DNA from 2 places in the Pseudochelatococcus sp. genome. Region 1 is predicted to be linked to the other one. Evidence: predicted binding sites of a transcription regulator. Region 1 holds the regulator's gene; the other holds the start of a gene.
The links. Region 1 encodes PhoB, which activates phosphate uptake and scavenging genes when phosphate is short. Its sites were predicted from a motif close to TGTCATNNANCTGTCAT; they were not measured.

Region 1 (7,869 bases):
CCATCACCGGCGCGGGCGCCAGCTTTCCCGCCCCGGTCTACGTGAAGTGGGCGGAAGCCTTCAACAAGGAGACGGGCGTCCAGATCAACTACCAGTCGAGCGGTTCCGGCAACGGCATCAAGGCGATCAAGGGCAACACCGTTGTCTTCGGCGCGACCGATGCTCCGCTGTCCGGCAAGGACCTCGAAGAGTCCGGCCTCGTGCAGTTCCCCACCGTCATCGGCGGCGTGGTTCCGATCGTCAACCTCGAAGGCATCAAGCCCGGCGAGCTCGCCCTTGACGGCGACACGCTGGCCAAGATCTTCCTCGGCGAGATCAAGCAGTGGGACGACGCGGCCATCAAGGCGCTGAACCCCGACGTCAAGCTGCCCGCCACGCCGATCGCCGTCGTGCGCCGCGCCGATTCCTCGGGCACGACCTTCAACTTCACCAGCTATCTGTCCAAGGTTTCGGCCGACTGGAAGGACAAGCTCGGTGTCGGCACCACGGTGCAGTGGCCGGTCGGTCTCGGCGCGCCGGGCAACGACGGCGTCGCCAACAACGTCGCCAAGATCGCCGGTTCGGTCGGCTACGTCGAATACATCTACGCCAAGAAGAACAACCTGTCGCACACCCGCCTGAAGAACAAGGCCGGCAAGGTTGTGGAGCCGACCACGGCTTCGTTCCAGGCCGCCGCCGCCAATGCCGACTGGAAGTCGGTTCCGGGCTTCGGCGTGATTCTGGCCGACGAGGCCGGTGAAGGCTCTTGGCCGATCACCGCCGCCACCTTCGTGCTCGTGCACAAGGAGCCCAAGGACAAGGCGCAGTCCGCTGCCGCGCTCCAGTTCTTCGACTGGGCGTACAACAAGGGCGCTTCGCTTGCCGAAGAGCTGGCCTATATCCCGCTGCCGTCGAGCCTGACGGACCAGATCCGCGCCGTCTGGACGGCGGAAGTCAAGAACAAGTAAGCGGTTCCGTTCCGGAACACAGGCCGGGGGCGCCGTTTCGGCGCCCCTTGGCCGGCCCCGCTGCGGCGCTTCGGTCCCCGCGCGGATGGCGGCCGAATGCGCGGGGAGTTTTCGCTTGCCTGCCGCCTTCCGGGCTGCCACAAGACGGCGGGCAGACGAAGAATTCCAACGCACACAGGCAGAGAAGTCATGGCCGACGTTGCAATAAAAGACATCTCCCGCGGCGGTGACGCAGCGGTGAACAGATCGCGCGTCCTGAACAGGTTCAGGCAGGGCGACACGATATTCTTCCATTTGACGCGGACGGCGGCACTTCTGGTGCTGGTCCTCCTGTTCGCGATCATGGCTTCGCTGATGTACGGCGCCTGGCCGGCTCTCAGCCATTTCGGCCTCGACTTCTTCGTATCGCAGGCATGGGATGCGAACGCCGAGGAATTCGGCGCGCTGGCGACCATTTACGGCACGCTGGTGACTTCGCTGATCGCGATGCTGATCGCGGTTCCCGTGGGGCTCGGCATCGCGGTGTTCCTCACCGAGCTCTGCCCGATGACGCTGCGCCGCCCGATCGGCATCGCGGTCGAGCTGCTGGCCGGCATCCCGTCGATCATCTACGGTATCTGGGGCTTCTTCGTATTCGCGCCCTTCCTCCAGCAGACGGTGCAGCCGTTCCTGATCGCGGTCTTCGGCCCCGTCCCGCTGCTGAACGCGGTTTTCGCCGGCCCTCCCTACGGTCTCGGCACGCTGACGGCGGGCCTGATCCTGGCGATCATGGTGCTGCCGTTCATCGCTTCGGTGTCGCGCGACGTGTTCGAGACGGTGCCAGCCGTGATGAAGGAAGCGGCCTACGGCCTCGGTTGCACCACCTGGGAAGTCGTGCGCAACGTGGTCATCCCGCACACGCGCGCCGGTCTCGTCGGCGGCATCATGCTGGCGCTGGGGCGCGCGCTGGGCGAGACGATGGCCGTCACCTTCGTGATCGGTAACGCCAAGCAGATCTCGGCGTCGATCCTTCAGCCCGGCACGACCATTTCCGCGACCATCGCGCTCGAATATGCCGAGGCGTCGGAAGGGCTTTATCGCTCGTCGCTCGTGGCGCTCGGTCTCATCCTGTTCATCATCAGCTTCATCGTGCTGGCCGCCGCCCGCCTCATGCTGGCGCGCCTCAACAAGCAGGGGGCCTGATCATGGTCACTTATGCCGCGCGCAAGCGCAAAAACAGCATCACCATGGGCCTTTGCACGTCCGCCGCGCTGTTCGGCATCCTGTGGCTGCTGCTGATCCTGGGCGTGCTGGTGTGGGAAGGCTTCTCCGGCCTGTCCGCCGCCGTGTTCACGGAAATCACGCCGAGCATGGGCTCCGTCGGCGGCGGCCTGTTGAACGCCATCATCGGCTCCATCATGATGACCTTCGTCGCCGTGCTCATCGGCACGCCGCTCGGCGTGCTCGCCGGCACATACATGGCGGAATACGGCCGCTACGACAAGCTGACGAACGTCGTGCGCTTCATCAACGACATCCTGCTTTCCGCGCCGTCGATCGTCATCGGCCTGTTCATCTACGAGGTTCTGGTGGCGCCGTTCGGGGGCTTCTCGGGCTGGGCGGGCGCTGCGGCGCTGGCCGTGATCGTGATCCCCGTCGTGGTGCGCACGACCGAGGACATGCTGCTGCTCGTGCCCGGCCAGTTGCGCGAGGCCGCGACCGCGCTGGGGCTGCCGCGCTCGATCGTGATCCGTCAGGTCGCCTACAAGGCGGCGCTCGCGGGCATCGTCACCGGCGTCCTGCTGGCGGTGGCGCGGGTGAGCGGCGAAACCGCGCCGCTGCTGTTCACCGCGCTCAGCAACAACTTCCTGAGCTGGGACATGACGCAGCCGATCGCCAGCCTGCCGGTCGTGATCTACAACTTCACCAAGACGCCTGACGAGAACATGCAGCAGCTTGCATGGACGGGCGCCCTGCTTATCACCTTTACGGTTCTTGCGATGAGCATTTCGGCTCGCGCTCTCTCCACGAGGAAGAAGAAATGACCACCCAGAGCGCCACGCAACCGGTGCCGCCGGCGATCCCCGCCGGCCCCCTCACCGAAAAGGTTTCGGTTCGCAATCTGAAGTTCTACTACGGCAGCACGCTGGCGCTGAAGGGCATCAATCTGCCGCTGTACGACCGGATCGTCACCGCCTTCATCGGCCCCTCGGGTTGCGGCAAGTCGACGCTGCTGCGCGTCCTGAACCGCATGTACGATCTTTACCCCGGCCAGCGGGCCGAGGGCGAGGTGCTGGTGGACGGGCAGAACGTGCTCGTTCCCAACCAGGACCTGAACGCCCTGCGCGCCAAGGTCGGCATGGTGTTCCAGAAGCCGACGCCGTTTCCGATGTCGATCTACGACAACATCGCCTTCGGCGTCCGCCTCTACGAAAGCCTGAGCAAGGCGGAAATGGACGAGCGCGTCGAATCCTCCCTGCGCCGCGCCGCCATCTGGGACGAGGTCAAGGACAAGCTCAACGCTTCCGGCCAGAGCCTTTCGGGCGGCCAGCAGCAGCGCCTGTGCATCGCCCGCACCGTTGCCGTGAAGCCCGAGGTCATCCTGTTCGACGAGCCGTGCTCGGCGCTCGATCCGATCTCGACGTCCAAAGTCGAGGAGCTGATCGACGAGCTGAAGGAAGACTACACGATCGCCATCGTGACGCATAACATGCAGCAGGCGGCGCGCGTGTCGCAGTTCACGGCGTTCATGTATCTGGGCGAGCTGGTGGAATTCGCGGAAACGACGAAGATCTTCACCGCGCCGCAGGACAAGCGCACGCAGGACTACATCACGGGCCGCTTCGGCTGATCGGGCGTATGGACCGGGCGGTGCGCCGCATCGCCCGTGCCGCCTTCAGACAGGGATATTTGGTGATGGCCGAACATATTGTAACTTCCTTCGACGCCGATCTCGAACTCTTGCGCAGCAAGATCGCCGAGATGGGGGGCATTGCCGAGAAGCAACTGGATGATTCCACGCGCGCGCTGGTGCGCCGCGACGTCGCCCTCGCCCAACAGGTCATCGATGCCGACGTGCGTCTCGACAACCTGCAACGCGAGATCGAGGATCTTGCGGTGTCCACCATCGCCCGCCGCCAGCCGGTCGCGGTCGATCTGCGGGATATCGTCTCGGCCATCCGCGTGGCCGGAGATGTCGAGCGTATCGGCGATCTGGCGAAGAACACGGCGAAGCGCGTCCTGGCCATCAGCAGCGAGTTGCAGCCGGCCAAGATCGTCGTCGGCGTCCAGCACATGAGCGATCTCGTGCAGGCGCAGCTCAAGGACGTTCTCGACGCCTATGCCCAGCGCGACGAAAAGAAGGCGCTCGACGTCTGGAACGGCGACGACCGTATCGACGCGCTCTACAACTCGGTGTTCCGCGAGCTTCTCACCTATATGATGGAAGACACGCGCAACATCACGTTCTGCACGCATCTGTTGTTCCTTGCCAAGAACATCGAGCGCATCGGCGACCACACGACCAACATCGCCGAGACGATCTACTTCCTGACCACGGGCGAGACGCTTGCGGGTGAGCGCCCCAAGGGCGACACCACGAGCTTCGCCACGACCGCAACGCTCTGAAGGCGGCAGGTCCCGGAGTACCCCACGGCGCTCCGGGGCCGTGCGCCGTCAAGGCGGGCTCTGCTTGCGCAGCCTCGCGGGATGCGCCGTCCCGAGGGGTCAGGTGGAACGTACAGGGAAAGATGGACAGCTCGGGCGATGCACCGGTCATCCTCATATGCCGCAAGCGCACATGATCCTTTCGGAGAACGGTCCGAAGGGGTTGCTCGCGTTGCGCGGCGTCTCCGCGCGACAACCTCCGCCGAATTGCCGATGAGGACAGTGTAGCCTGAGCACGTGAAGATTCGATGTCTCGCAATGGTTGCGGGCGGTTCCACGAGGATATCATGGTAGGACCACGCATTCTCATCGTGGAGGACGAAGAGCCGCTGGCGCTGCTTCTTCGTTACAACCTCGAAGCCGAAGGCTACTTCGTCGACAGTGTCGGACGCGGCGACGAAGCGGAGATCCGGCTCCGGGAGCAGGTTCCCGACCTGGTTCTGCTGGACTGGATGTTGCCGGGCCTCTCCGGCATCGAGCTGTGCCGGCGCGTGCGTGCGCGCGGCGACACCGAACGCCTGCCGATCATCATGCTGACGGCGCGCGGCGAGGAGGGCGAACGGGTGAGGGGACTCGCCACGGGCGCCGACGATTACGTCGTCAAGCCTTTCTCCGTGCCGGAACTGCTGGCGCGCGTGCGCGCGCTGCTGCGGCGCACGAAGCCTGGTCATGTGGCGACACTGCTGCTGGCGGGCGACATCGAGCTCGACCGGGAAACCCGGCGCGTGCGCCGCAACGGCCGCGAGTTGCACCTGGGGCCGACCGAGTTCAAGCTGCTCGAGTTCCTGATGCAGAGCCCCGGCCGCGTCTTCACCCGCGAGCAATTGCTCGATGGCGTATGGGGCCACGATGTCTATATCGACGAGCGCACGGTGGATGTGCATGTCGGACGGTTGCGCAAGGCCATCAACCGCGCCCGCAGCCCCGATCCGATCCGCACCGTGCGCGGCGCGGGCTATGCTTTCGACGAGACATTCGCGCGCGCCGAGTAGAGCGCTTTGCGACCGTCCCGCCGGAAGGATTTTGCCCGGTGCGGGCTCATGCAAAAGCCGCCGGATCGTCCGGCGGCTTTCTTCTTTTGCCGTGATGGGGCGGCCCCGGCTCAGGCGCGCTTGCGGTCCCGGCGGCGATCGAGAACGGGCTGGTAGGCGATGCTGGCGTGATGCGCGCAATAGGGCATGCCGATCACCGCCCGCGCGCCGCAGAAGCGGAAATTCGGCGACGTGGGATCGCCCACCGGCCAGCGGCACATGTACTCGCGCAAATCCATGATGGTGACACGCTCGGAAATCGGCACAACGACATTCTCGCGCGTGACCGGCACGAGATCGGCGGCCGGGCTGCGGACGGGATCCTCATCCGGTTCCACGGCCAGCGGCGCGGCCGCGAGCGCGGCGTTGCCGAAGGTCGGCGCCATGGGCTGCGGCGCCGGGGCGGGAGGAACGATGGCCGCCGGCGGAACCTGGCGCGGGGCGGGCGCGAGCGGCTCGGCAGCCTGCGGCGGCTTGCGCGGCGCGCGGACGGTCTGCGCCGCCGGCGCCTTCGCGCGGCCCGACAGGCCAAGACGATGAACCTTGCCGATCACCGCATTGCGGCTGACGCCGCCGATTTCCGTCGCAATCTGGCTGGCGCTCAACCCGTCGCTCCAAAGCTTGCGCAGTTGCTCGACGCGCTCGTCAGTCCAGGTGTTGCCGGGATCGCTCATCATTCATGCTCCATCTCGCCACGCCCCGCGGGGAATCCCTCGATGCCCAAACGGAATCCCTCATTTCGCCGGCAAACGACTCATTGCCGGACGCAACGTTCACCTCATGGGAAACGCTGGAAGAGGCAGCCGGACGATATTCCGTGGCTCTCACGCGGGAAACTACAATATGCTGCGACTCTCCGGCAAGAGTCATGCGTCGATTGGCGCGCAATTTCCCACAGGAGAGATCGTAAACAAATCCTTGAACGCCGCGAAGAATGCTGTGAATGCGGGCGATATCAAGGCGATGGCGCGAAATTCGCAATTTTTCGCCGCGAGCGCCGACGGCGGGGCGCGGCGGAGTTTATACTTGAATGTCTGCGGCATCGATCATAAGATACTAGGGAGTTGCCGCCCTGTGGGGCGGCTTTTCCGTTTTCCGTCGCCGGGTGGCCGGCGCGGGCGGCGGGTTTTCCGGGGCGCGTGCGCCGTCTGGCGGCCTTTCGCGCGCGGCCTGCCTTCTCTGGAGTATGGTGCCTTGACATCGCCTCTTCTGCCAACCTATGCGCGGGCCGACGTCGTTTTCGAGACCGGGGAGGGCGTATGGCTCGTGGCGCGCGACGGTCAGCGATATCTCGATCTGGGGTCGGGCATCGGCGTCAATGCGCTGGGCTATAACCACCCCGGATTGCTGGCTGCGCTCGGCGCGCAGGGCGGCAAGCTGTGGCACATCTCGAACCTGTTCCGGAACCCGCAGGCGGAGCGCCTCGCGCAACGGCTTGTCGACGCAAGCTTCGCCGATACGGTGTTCTTCACCAATTCCGGCGCGGAGGCGCTGGAATGCGCGATCAAGACCGCGCGCAAGTATCATGCCGCGAACGGCCATCCCGAGCGCTTCCGTCTCGTCACCTTCGAGGGCGCTTTTCACGGGCGGACGCTGGCCACGATCGCGGCCGGCGGCCAGCAGAAATACCTTGAGGGCTTCGGACCGAAGGTCGAGGGTTTCGATCAGGTGCCGTTCGGCGATTGGGATGCGCTCGCCGCCGCGATCGGGCCCGAGACCGCCGGCATTCTCATCGAGCCCGTGCAGGGCGAGGGCGGCATTCGCGCCGTGCCGCCGCAGGACCTGCGCCGGTTGCGCCAGATCGCCGACGATAACGGCCTGCTGCTGGTCCTCGACGAGGTGCAATGCGGTATCGGCCGCACGGGCAAGCTTTTCGCCCACGAATGGGCCGGCGTCACGCCGGACATCGTGGCCATCGCCAAGGGCATCGGCGGCGGTTTCCCGCTGGGCGCGAGCCTCGCGACGCGCGAGGCGTCGAAGGGCATGACGCTCGGCACCCACGGCACCACCTTCGGCGGCAATCCGCTGGCGGCGGCGGTGGGCAACGCCGTGCTCGACGAGATCCTCGCGCCCGGCTTCCTGGAGGGCGTGCAGGAGAAGGCCGGCCTCTTCCGCCAGCGGCTCGCGGAACTGAAGGACGCCTTTCCCGACGTGTTCGAGGATGTGCGCGGCGAGGGGCTGATGCTCGGCCTCAAGCTCAAGGTGCCGAACACGGAGTTCGTCAAGGCAGCGCTTGCGCGCCGGCT
Region 2 (7,869 bases), on a different contig from region 1:
GCTTCCGCCCGCCTCCAGTTCGCGCGGCTCGCCTTCGGCGCGGCCGGGTCCGCCGGCGCGGAGATCGATCTGGGCGACGCCGAGCAGGTCGCCAAGGGCTTCATTCACGACGACAAGCTGTCGCTGGGCTGGAACGCCGAGCGCCGCCTGCTGCCCAAGAACAAGGTCAAGCTGCTGCTCAACCTCATTCTGGTGGCGACCAACGCCATTCCGCGCGGCGGGCGCATCACGGTCGATATCGATTTCGGCGCCTCGACCGCCGAAACGCGCTTCACCGTCACGGCGCAGGGGCCGCAGGCGCGCATTCCCGTCAACGCGCAGGAACTCGTCGCCGGGCGCTCCGCCACCGGCGAGGTGGACGCCCACGGCATTCAGGCGTTCTACACCGGGCTCGTGGCCAGGGCGGCGGGGCTCGACGTGAGCTTCGCCATCGACGGCGACATCGTCACCATCAGCGCCGATCCCGCCGTCTGATCAGGCGGTCGCGCCCGCCAGATACCGCAGGATGCCGCATGCCGCCGCGTGGCCGGTGGCGAATGTCGCCTGCAACAGATAGCCGCCGGTCGGCGCTTCCCAGTCGAGCATCTCGCCGGCGGCGAACACGCCGGGCTTCCGGCGCAGCATGAAGGCGTCGTCGAGTTCCGCCATGCGGACGCCGCCCGCCGACGAGATGGCGCGCGCCAGCGGCTGCGTGCCGGTGAGGCGCAGCGGCACGGCCTTGACGAGCGCTGCGAGCGCCTGCGGCGAGGCGGGCAGCGGGCCGGGCTCGCGCACCAGCAGCGCCGCCGCCGGCGACAGGCCGGCGACCTTGCGCAGGGTGGTCGATGCCGATTGGCCCGCGCGCGCCCGCTCCAGCCGCCAGGCGAGTTCGGCCACGCTCATGCCGGTTTGCAGGTCGATGGTCAGAACGGCCTCGCCATCGCGGTCGATGGCGTCGCGCAGCGCCGCCGACAGCGCATAGACCGCGCCGCCCTCGATGCCGCTCGCCGTGATCATCGCCTCGCCGTTGGCGGTGAGCCCTTCCGCATGGAGCGCGACGCGCTTCAGCGGCTCGCCCTCGGCGCGGGCGCGGAAGACATCGGACCAGGCAACCGTGAAACCGCAATTGGCCGGGCGCAGATCGGCGACCGCGACGCCCATGTCGCGCAGCGTCCCGACCCAGCCGCCATCCGATCCCAGACGCGGCCACGACGCGCCGCCGAGCGCGAGCAGCGTGGCATCCGCGGCGACGATGCGTTCGCCCTCCGGCGTGGCGAAGAGCAGCCCGGAGTGTGAGCCCGCGTCATCCGCAAAGCCGAGCCATCGGTGACGGAAGGCGAAGGCGACGCCGAGCTTTTCCAGCCGCCCGAGCCACGCACGCAGCAGGGGCGTCGCCTTGTAGGAGCGCGGAAAGACGCGCCGGCTCGATCCCTCGAAGGTAGGCTCGCCCAAGTCCGCGCTCCAGCCGCGCAGGCGCGCGGGCGAGAAGGCGCGGATCGCGGGTTCGAGCCAGGCGCGCGCCTCTCCGTAGCGCCGCAGGAATTGCTCCAGCGGTTCGGCGTGGGTCAGGTTGAGGCCGCCGCGCCCGGCCATCAGGAATTTTCGCGCCGGCGAGGGCATGCGCTCGAAAACGGTGACGGCATGCCCCGCGCGCGCCAGCTCCTCGGCCGCGATCAGCCCCGCCGGGCCGGCGCCGACGACGGCGACGATTTTTTTCGCATGATTGTCAGGCGACAATTTTCACTCCACGGCGGAAACGCCGCCCAAAAGCCCCCAGAGTCGAGCATGCCCCATAGCACGGCGCGGCGCGGCGCACGATTCATGTTATGAAGCGGCATGCAATGGCAGGACGAAGGCATCGTGCTCGGCATCAGGCGGCACGGGGAGACGAGCGTCATCCTCGATCTGCTGACGCGCGCGCGCGGCCGTCACGCCGGGCTGGTGCGGGGCGGCCGTTCGCCGCGCCTGCAACCCGTGCTCCAGCCGGGCAATTCGGTCGCGGCCGCGTGGCAGGGACGCATCGAGAACCAGTTGGGGCACTACCGCGTCGAGGGCACGGTCTCGCGCGCGGCGCGCTTTCTCGATTCGCCGCTGTCGCTCAACGGCCTCGGCCTGCTCGCCGCGCTGCTGCGGCTGCTGCCGGAGCACGATCCCCATCCCGCCCTCTACGACGCCGCCCTGGTGGTGCTCGATCATCTCGACGATCCGCACGTCGCCCCGGTTCTGCTGGTGCGCTTCGAACTGGCGCTGCTGGCGGAATTCGGCTTCGGCCTCGATCTGGCGCAATGCGCCGTCACCGGCGCGACGCAGGAACTGGTCTATGTGTCGCCAAGATCGGGCCGGGCGGTGTCGCTGCGCGCGGGCGCGTCCTACCATGACAGGCTGCTGCCGCTGCCCGCCTTCCTGCGGGATGCCGACAGCGGGCGGGGCTTCATGGCGGGCGCGGGCCATCCCGGCGTTGACGCCGTGCGGCAGGGTTTTGCGCTCACCGGCCACTTCCTCGCGCGTCATCTCTTCGCCCCGCGCGATGCGCCGTTGCCGGACGCGCGCGCCCGCTTCCTCGCCCTGCTGGAATGACGGCTTGCGGCGGCGGATATCGTTCGGTATATGTTCGCGCCGGGCATATTTCGGTCGGATGGAATCATCCGATCGATCGGGATGTGCCCGCAATCGACAACTTGGAGCATGCCGTCGTTTCCGTGACATGACGGCGTGCTCGCGTGCGGGATCGGGGCGGGTTTCAGGGATTCGATGGGCAAGAAAGCGGATCTGCCGCCGGCGGGCGGCCATGACGGCAACGTGGAGGAAGTCGCCCTGCGCGCCGCGCTGGAGGAGCGCTATCTCGCCTATGCGCTCTCCACCATCATGCATCGCGCCTTGCCGGATGCGCGCGACGGCCTCAAGCCCGTGCACAGGCGCATTCTGTACGGCATGCGGCTGCTGCGGCTCGATCCGGGCGCCGGGTTCAAGAAGTCCGCGCGCGTCGTGGGCGATGTCATGGGCCAGTTCCATCCGCATGGCGACCAGTCGATCTACGACGCGCTGGTGCGGCTCGCGCAGGATTTCGCCCAGCGCTATCCGCTGATCGAGGGGCAGGGCAATTTCGGCAATATCGACGGCGATAACGCCGCCGCCATGCGTTATACCGAGGCGCGGCTCACCACCGTCGCCCAGTTGCTGTTGCAGGGCATCGACGAGGACGCCGTCGATTTTCGCGATACCTACGACGAAACGAATCGCGAGCCGATCGTGTTGCCGGCCGCGTTTCCCAACCTGCTGGCGAACGGCGCGCAGGGCATCGCGGTCGGCATGGCGACGTCCATTCCGCCCCACAACGCGGCCGAGCTGTGCGACGCCGCGCTTTACCTGATCGCGCACCCGCAGGCGGATGTCGACAGCCTGCTGACCTTCGTGCAGGGGCCGGACCTGCCCACCGGCGGCGTGATCGTCGACGATCGCGCCACCATCGCCGAGGCCTACCGCACGGGGCGGGGCGGCTTTCGCGTCCGCGCCCGCTGGTCGCGGGAAGAGGGCGCGCGCGGCCAGTGGCTGGCTGTCGTCACCGAGATTCCCTACGGCGTGACGAAGGGGCGGCTCATCGAGAAGACCGCCGATCTGTTGCTGGCGAAGAAGCTGCCGCTGGTCGCCGATATCCGCGACGAATCGGCGGAGGACATCCGCATCGTCATCGAGCCGCGCACCAGGGCCGTCGACGACGTGCTGATGATGGAGTCGCTGTTCCGGCTGACGGAACTCGAATCGCGCCTGCCGCTCAACCTCAACGTGCTGGCAGGCGGGCAGATACCGAAGGTGCTCGATCTCGCCGAGGTGCTGCGCGAATGGCTCGGCCACCGCCGCGAGGTGCTGCTGCGCCGCTCCCGCTTCCGGCTGGGCGAGATCGTGCGCCGCCTCGAAATTCTCGACGGCCTGCTGATCATCTATCTCGATCTCGACCGCGTGATCAGGATTATCCGCGAGGAGGACGAGGCGAAGCCTGCGCTGATCGCGGCCTTTTCGCTGACCGACATGCAGGCGGAGGCCATTCTCAACACCCGCCTGCGCTCGCTGCGCAAGCTGGAGGAGATGGAACTGCGCCGCGAGCACGAAAAGCTGACGGAGGAACGCGCCGGCATCGAGGCGCTGCTCGCTTCCGACGAAAAGCAATGGAAGGTCGTGGCCGGCGAGGTGCGCGAGGTGCGCAAGCTTTTCGGCCCGGAAACCGCGCTCGGCAAGCGGCGCACCACCTTCGCCGAGGCGCCGGAAACGGCCGACGTCGATCTGACCGGAGCGATGGTCGAGCGGGAGCCGATCACGGTCGTGCTGTCCGTCAAGGGCTGGATCAGGGCGCTGAAGGGGCACGGTGTCGATCTGTCAAGCCTTCAGTTCAAAGGCGACGACGGGCTGTTCCTGTCGTTCGCGACGGAGACGACGGCGCGCATCCTGGTGCTGGCGGATGACGGGCGCGTCTACACCCTCGACGCCGCGAAGCTGCCGGGCGGACGCGGCGTCGGCGATCCGCTGCGGCTGATGGCGGATATCGACGAGAATGCCGGCATCGTCGCCGCTTTTCCGTATGTTCCGGGCGAGAAACTGTTGCTGGTCGCTTCCGACGGGCGCGGTTTCGTCGCGCCGGCGGATGACATCGTGGCCAACACCCGCAAGGGCAAGCAGGTGCTGAATCTCGACGCCGCCGGCAAGGACCGTGCGCGCCTGTGCGTCCCCGTGCGCGGCGATCACGTCGCCGTCGTCGGCGAAAACCGGAAGCTCCTCGTGTTTCCGCTGACGCAGGTGCCGGAAATGGCGCGCGGCCGCGGCGTGCGCCTGCAACGTTACGGCGACGGCGGCATCGCCGATGCGCGCGTCTTCAACCTTGCGGACGGCTTGACGTGGACGGATACTTCCGGCCGGACATGGACCGTGCCGGAAGCCGATATCCGCGCCTGGCTCGGCAACCGCGCCGATGGCGGCCGCCTGCCGCCGAAGGGCTTTCCGCGCAACAACAGGTTTCAGTAATCGTGGCGGCCTTGCAGGGTGCTTAATGTAATAACATTTCATAATGAAACGTTATTATGTATCCATGTTGGAATGTAAAGTATTTCTCCGCTTTTTCGCATTCGGTCATCTGCCTGACATGCGGCATTTCTACTGTCCCGGCAATGCCGCCGTGCGTGACGCCGTGTCGGCGCGGATAGGCTAAGTGTTTCTGCAAACGCGGGGAATTTCAGCATGCGACATTATTGGTTGGTCGCGACGGCCGTGGCGCTTGTGCCGGGCGTCGCTGGTGCGCAGACGATCTATCCGATCGATCGCGCGACGATCCTTTCCGGCTCGAAGTTCGATTTCAAGGTCGAGTTTCCCGAGGTCGTGAAGGAAGCCGACGTCAAGATTCTGGTGAACGGCGAGGATTATGCCTCGGTTCTCGGCAAGAAGGCCGAGTTCATCGAGAAGGAAAAGGACGCTGATGCTTCGGCCGTCCGCCTGGACGACGTCGTCATCACCAAGCCCGGCACCTACAAGATCGAGGCCAGCGTCGCCGGCGCGCCCGCGAAGACCGTGACGTGGGAAGTTTACGGCACCGCCGAGACGCCCGTCGCGAAGAACGTGATCTTCCTCATCGCCGACGGCATGTCGGTCGCCCACCGCACGGCTGCCCGCGTCATGTCGCGCGGCAACACCGAGGGCAAGGCGAACGCCAAGCTGAACATGGACTACCTGCCGAACCTCGCTTTCATCGGCACGTCGAGCACCGACTCGATCGCCGCCGACAGCGCGAACACGGCGTCCGCCTACTTCACCGGCCACAAGTCGGCGGTGAACGCGCTCGGCGTCTATCTCAGCCGCGCCAAGGACTCGCTCGAGCATCCGAAGCAGGAAACCCTGGGCCAGGCGCTGCGCCGCGCCGCGCCGAACAAGAAGCTCGGCATCGTCACCACCGCCGAGGTGGAAGACGCGACCCCGGCGGCGCTCGTCTCCAACACCCGCAAGCGCGCCGACAAGGACAAGATCGTCGGCATGCACTTCGCCGTGCTTCCCGACGTGCTGCTCGGCGGCGGCTCGGCCTACTTCCTGCCGCAGTCCACGCCCGGCTCCAAGCGCAAGGACGACATCGACTACATCGCCAAGTTCCGTGACGAAGGCTTCGCCGTCGCCACCGACCGCGACGAGCTGATCAAGGCCGCCGCCGAGACGAACTCCGGCAAGGTCCTCGGCCTGTTCCACACCGGCAACATGGATACGCTGCTCGACCGTCAGTTCCTCAAGAAGGGTTCGGTCGGCAAGTTCCCGAACCAGCCCGGTCTCGTGGACATGACGAAGGCGGCGCTCGACGTGCTGTCGAAGAACGAAGACGGCTTCGTGCTGATGGTCGAGGGCGCTTCCGTCGACAAGATGTCGCACCCGCTCGACTGGGACCGCGCCGTCGTCGAGACGATCGAGTTCGACAACGCCATCGGCGTTGCGCGCGAGTTCGCCGAGAAGAACCCCGACACGCTGATCATCGTCACCGCCGACCACACCCACGGCGTTGCCCTCATCGGCACGATCGACGACAACAAGCCGGGCGAGGAGATGCGCGAGAAGGTCGGCACCTATCAGGACGCCGGCTTCCCGAACTACGAGGACAAGGACGGCGACACCTATCCTGACGACATCAACGTCAGCAAGCGTCTCGCCATCTTCGCCAACAACTTCCCGGACTACTACGAGACGTGGCGTCCGAAGCTCGACGGCCCCTTCGTTCCCGCGATCAAGAACGAGAAGGACCAGTACGTCGCCAACGAGCAGTACAAGGACATCCCCGGCGCCGTGCTGCGCATCGGCAACATCCCGCGTGACGGCGACACCGGCGTGCATGCCGTCGACGACGTGGTGCTGCAGTCGCAGGGTCCCGGCTCCGAGAACCTGAAGGGTTACATGGAGAACTCGGACGTTTACCGCGTGGTTGTCGACGCCCTCGCGCTCGGCGCCAAGCAGTAATCAGGCGATACCGCGTTTCGATCCGGGCGGGAAACCGCCCGGATTTTGTATTGTGGGAATGGCGAAAACGCTAGGGCGCAATGATGTTGCGTTGTCGCAATGTGTTGTTTCCGCTTTTCTGTGATGGGTAAACGAGAATTGAATGGACGTTCCGTTGCGGTTGTCCGACATCTGCCCGCGAGAGGCATCGGCTTTTCCGGCATCGGTGCGGGATGGCTATCGGAGGCTGGCATGAAACTTTCGTCATCAATATACGGTCAACCGTCGCGGCGCGATGTCGTGCGCGCGGGGCTGGGCGCGGCCGCCGCGCTCGCCTTGCCGGGCTTCCTGGCTCCCGCCCGCGCGGATGACAATACGCTGACGTTCGAGCAGCTCTACGGCAAATTCTCGGCCCTGGGGCTGGAGTTTTCAGAGCGCGTCAAGACGTTCACGGGCAAGCGGGTATCGATGCGCGGTTTCATGGCGCCGCCGCTGAAGGCCGAATCCAAGTTCTTCGTGCTCACGAAGATGCCGATGGCGCTGTGCCCCTTCTGCTCGTCGGATGCCGACTGGCCGGAGGACATCGTTGTCGTCTATCTGGGCGACAAGCAGACCTTCGTGCAGTCCAACCAGACCATCGAGGTCACGGGCACGCTGGAGATCGGGTCGTGGACCGACCCCGAAACCGGCTTCGTCAGCCAGCTGCGTCTGACGCAGGCCAGGTTCAGGTCCATCTGATGACCGCGCTGTTCCTTTCCGACGTGAGGGTGAGCTTTCCGGGCCTCGACGCACCGGTGCTCGACATCGCGAAACTCGAGATCGCGCCCGGCGAGAACGTCGTCGTCACCGGCCCGTCCGGGTCCGGCAAGACGACGCTGATCAATGTCATCACCGGCCTCGAAAAGCCCGACCGGGGTATCGTGCGGTGGGGAGACA

Region 2: ACOYJQ_RS06985 (alkaline phosphatase) is a predicted target of PhoB. The motif match lies at 5,096-5,112, and genes of this name have one in related genera.

What each region holds. Positions count from the first base shown of each region.
Region 1 covers NZ_JBMNUS010000007.1:73,743-81,611, reverse strand. Annotated here, with positions in the region: gene pstS (phosphate ABC transporter substrate-binding protein PstS) at 1-947, shown strand, start outside; gene pstC (phosphate ABC transporter permease subunit PstC) at 1,137-2,129, shown strand; gene pstA (phosphate ABC transporter permease PstA) at 2,132-2,971, shown strand; gene pstB (phosphate ABC transporter ATP-binding protein PstB) at 2,968-3,777, shown strand; gene phoU (phosphate signaling complex protein PhoU) at 3,843-4,553, shown strand; gene phoB (phosphate regulon transcriptional regulator PhoB) at 4,880-5,584, shown strand; gene ACOYJQ_RS11730 (GcrA family cell cycle regulator) at 5,695-6,297, opposite strand; gene ACOYJQ_RS11725 (aspartate aminotransferase family protein) at 6,818-7,869, shown strand, end outside.
Region 2 covers NZ_JBMNUS010000003.1:121,789-129,657, forward strand. Annotated here, with positions in the region: gene chpT (histidine phosphotransferase ChpT) at 1-474, shown strand, start outside; gene ACOYJQ_RS06970 (TIGR03862 family flavoprotein) at 475-1,716, opposite strand; gene recO (DNA repair protein RecO) at 1,816-2,556, shown strand; gene parC (DNA topoisomerase IV subunit A) at 2,731-4,992, shown strand; gene ACOYJQ_RS06985 (alkaline phosphatase) at 5,206-6,954, shown strand; gene ACOYJQ_RS06990 (hypothetical protein) at 7,186-7,671, shown strand; gene ACOYJQ_RS06995 (ABC transporter ATP-binding protein) at 7,671-7,869, shown strand, end outside.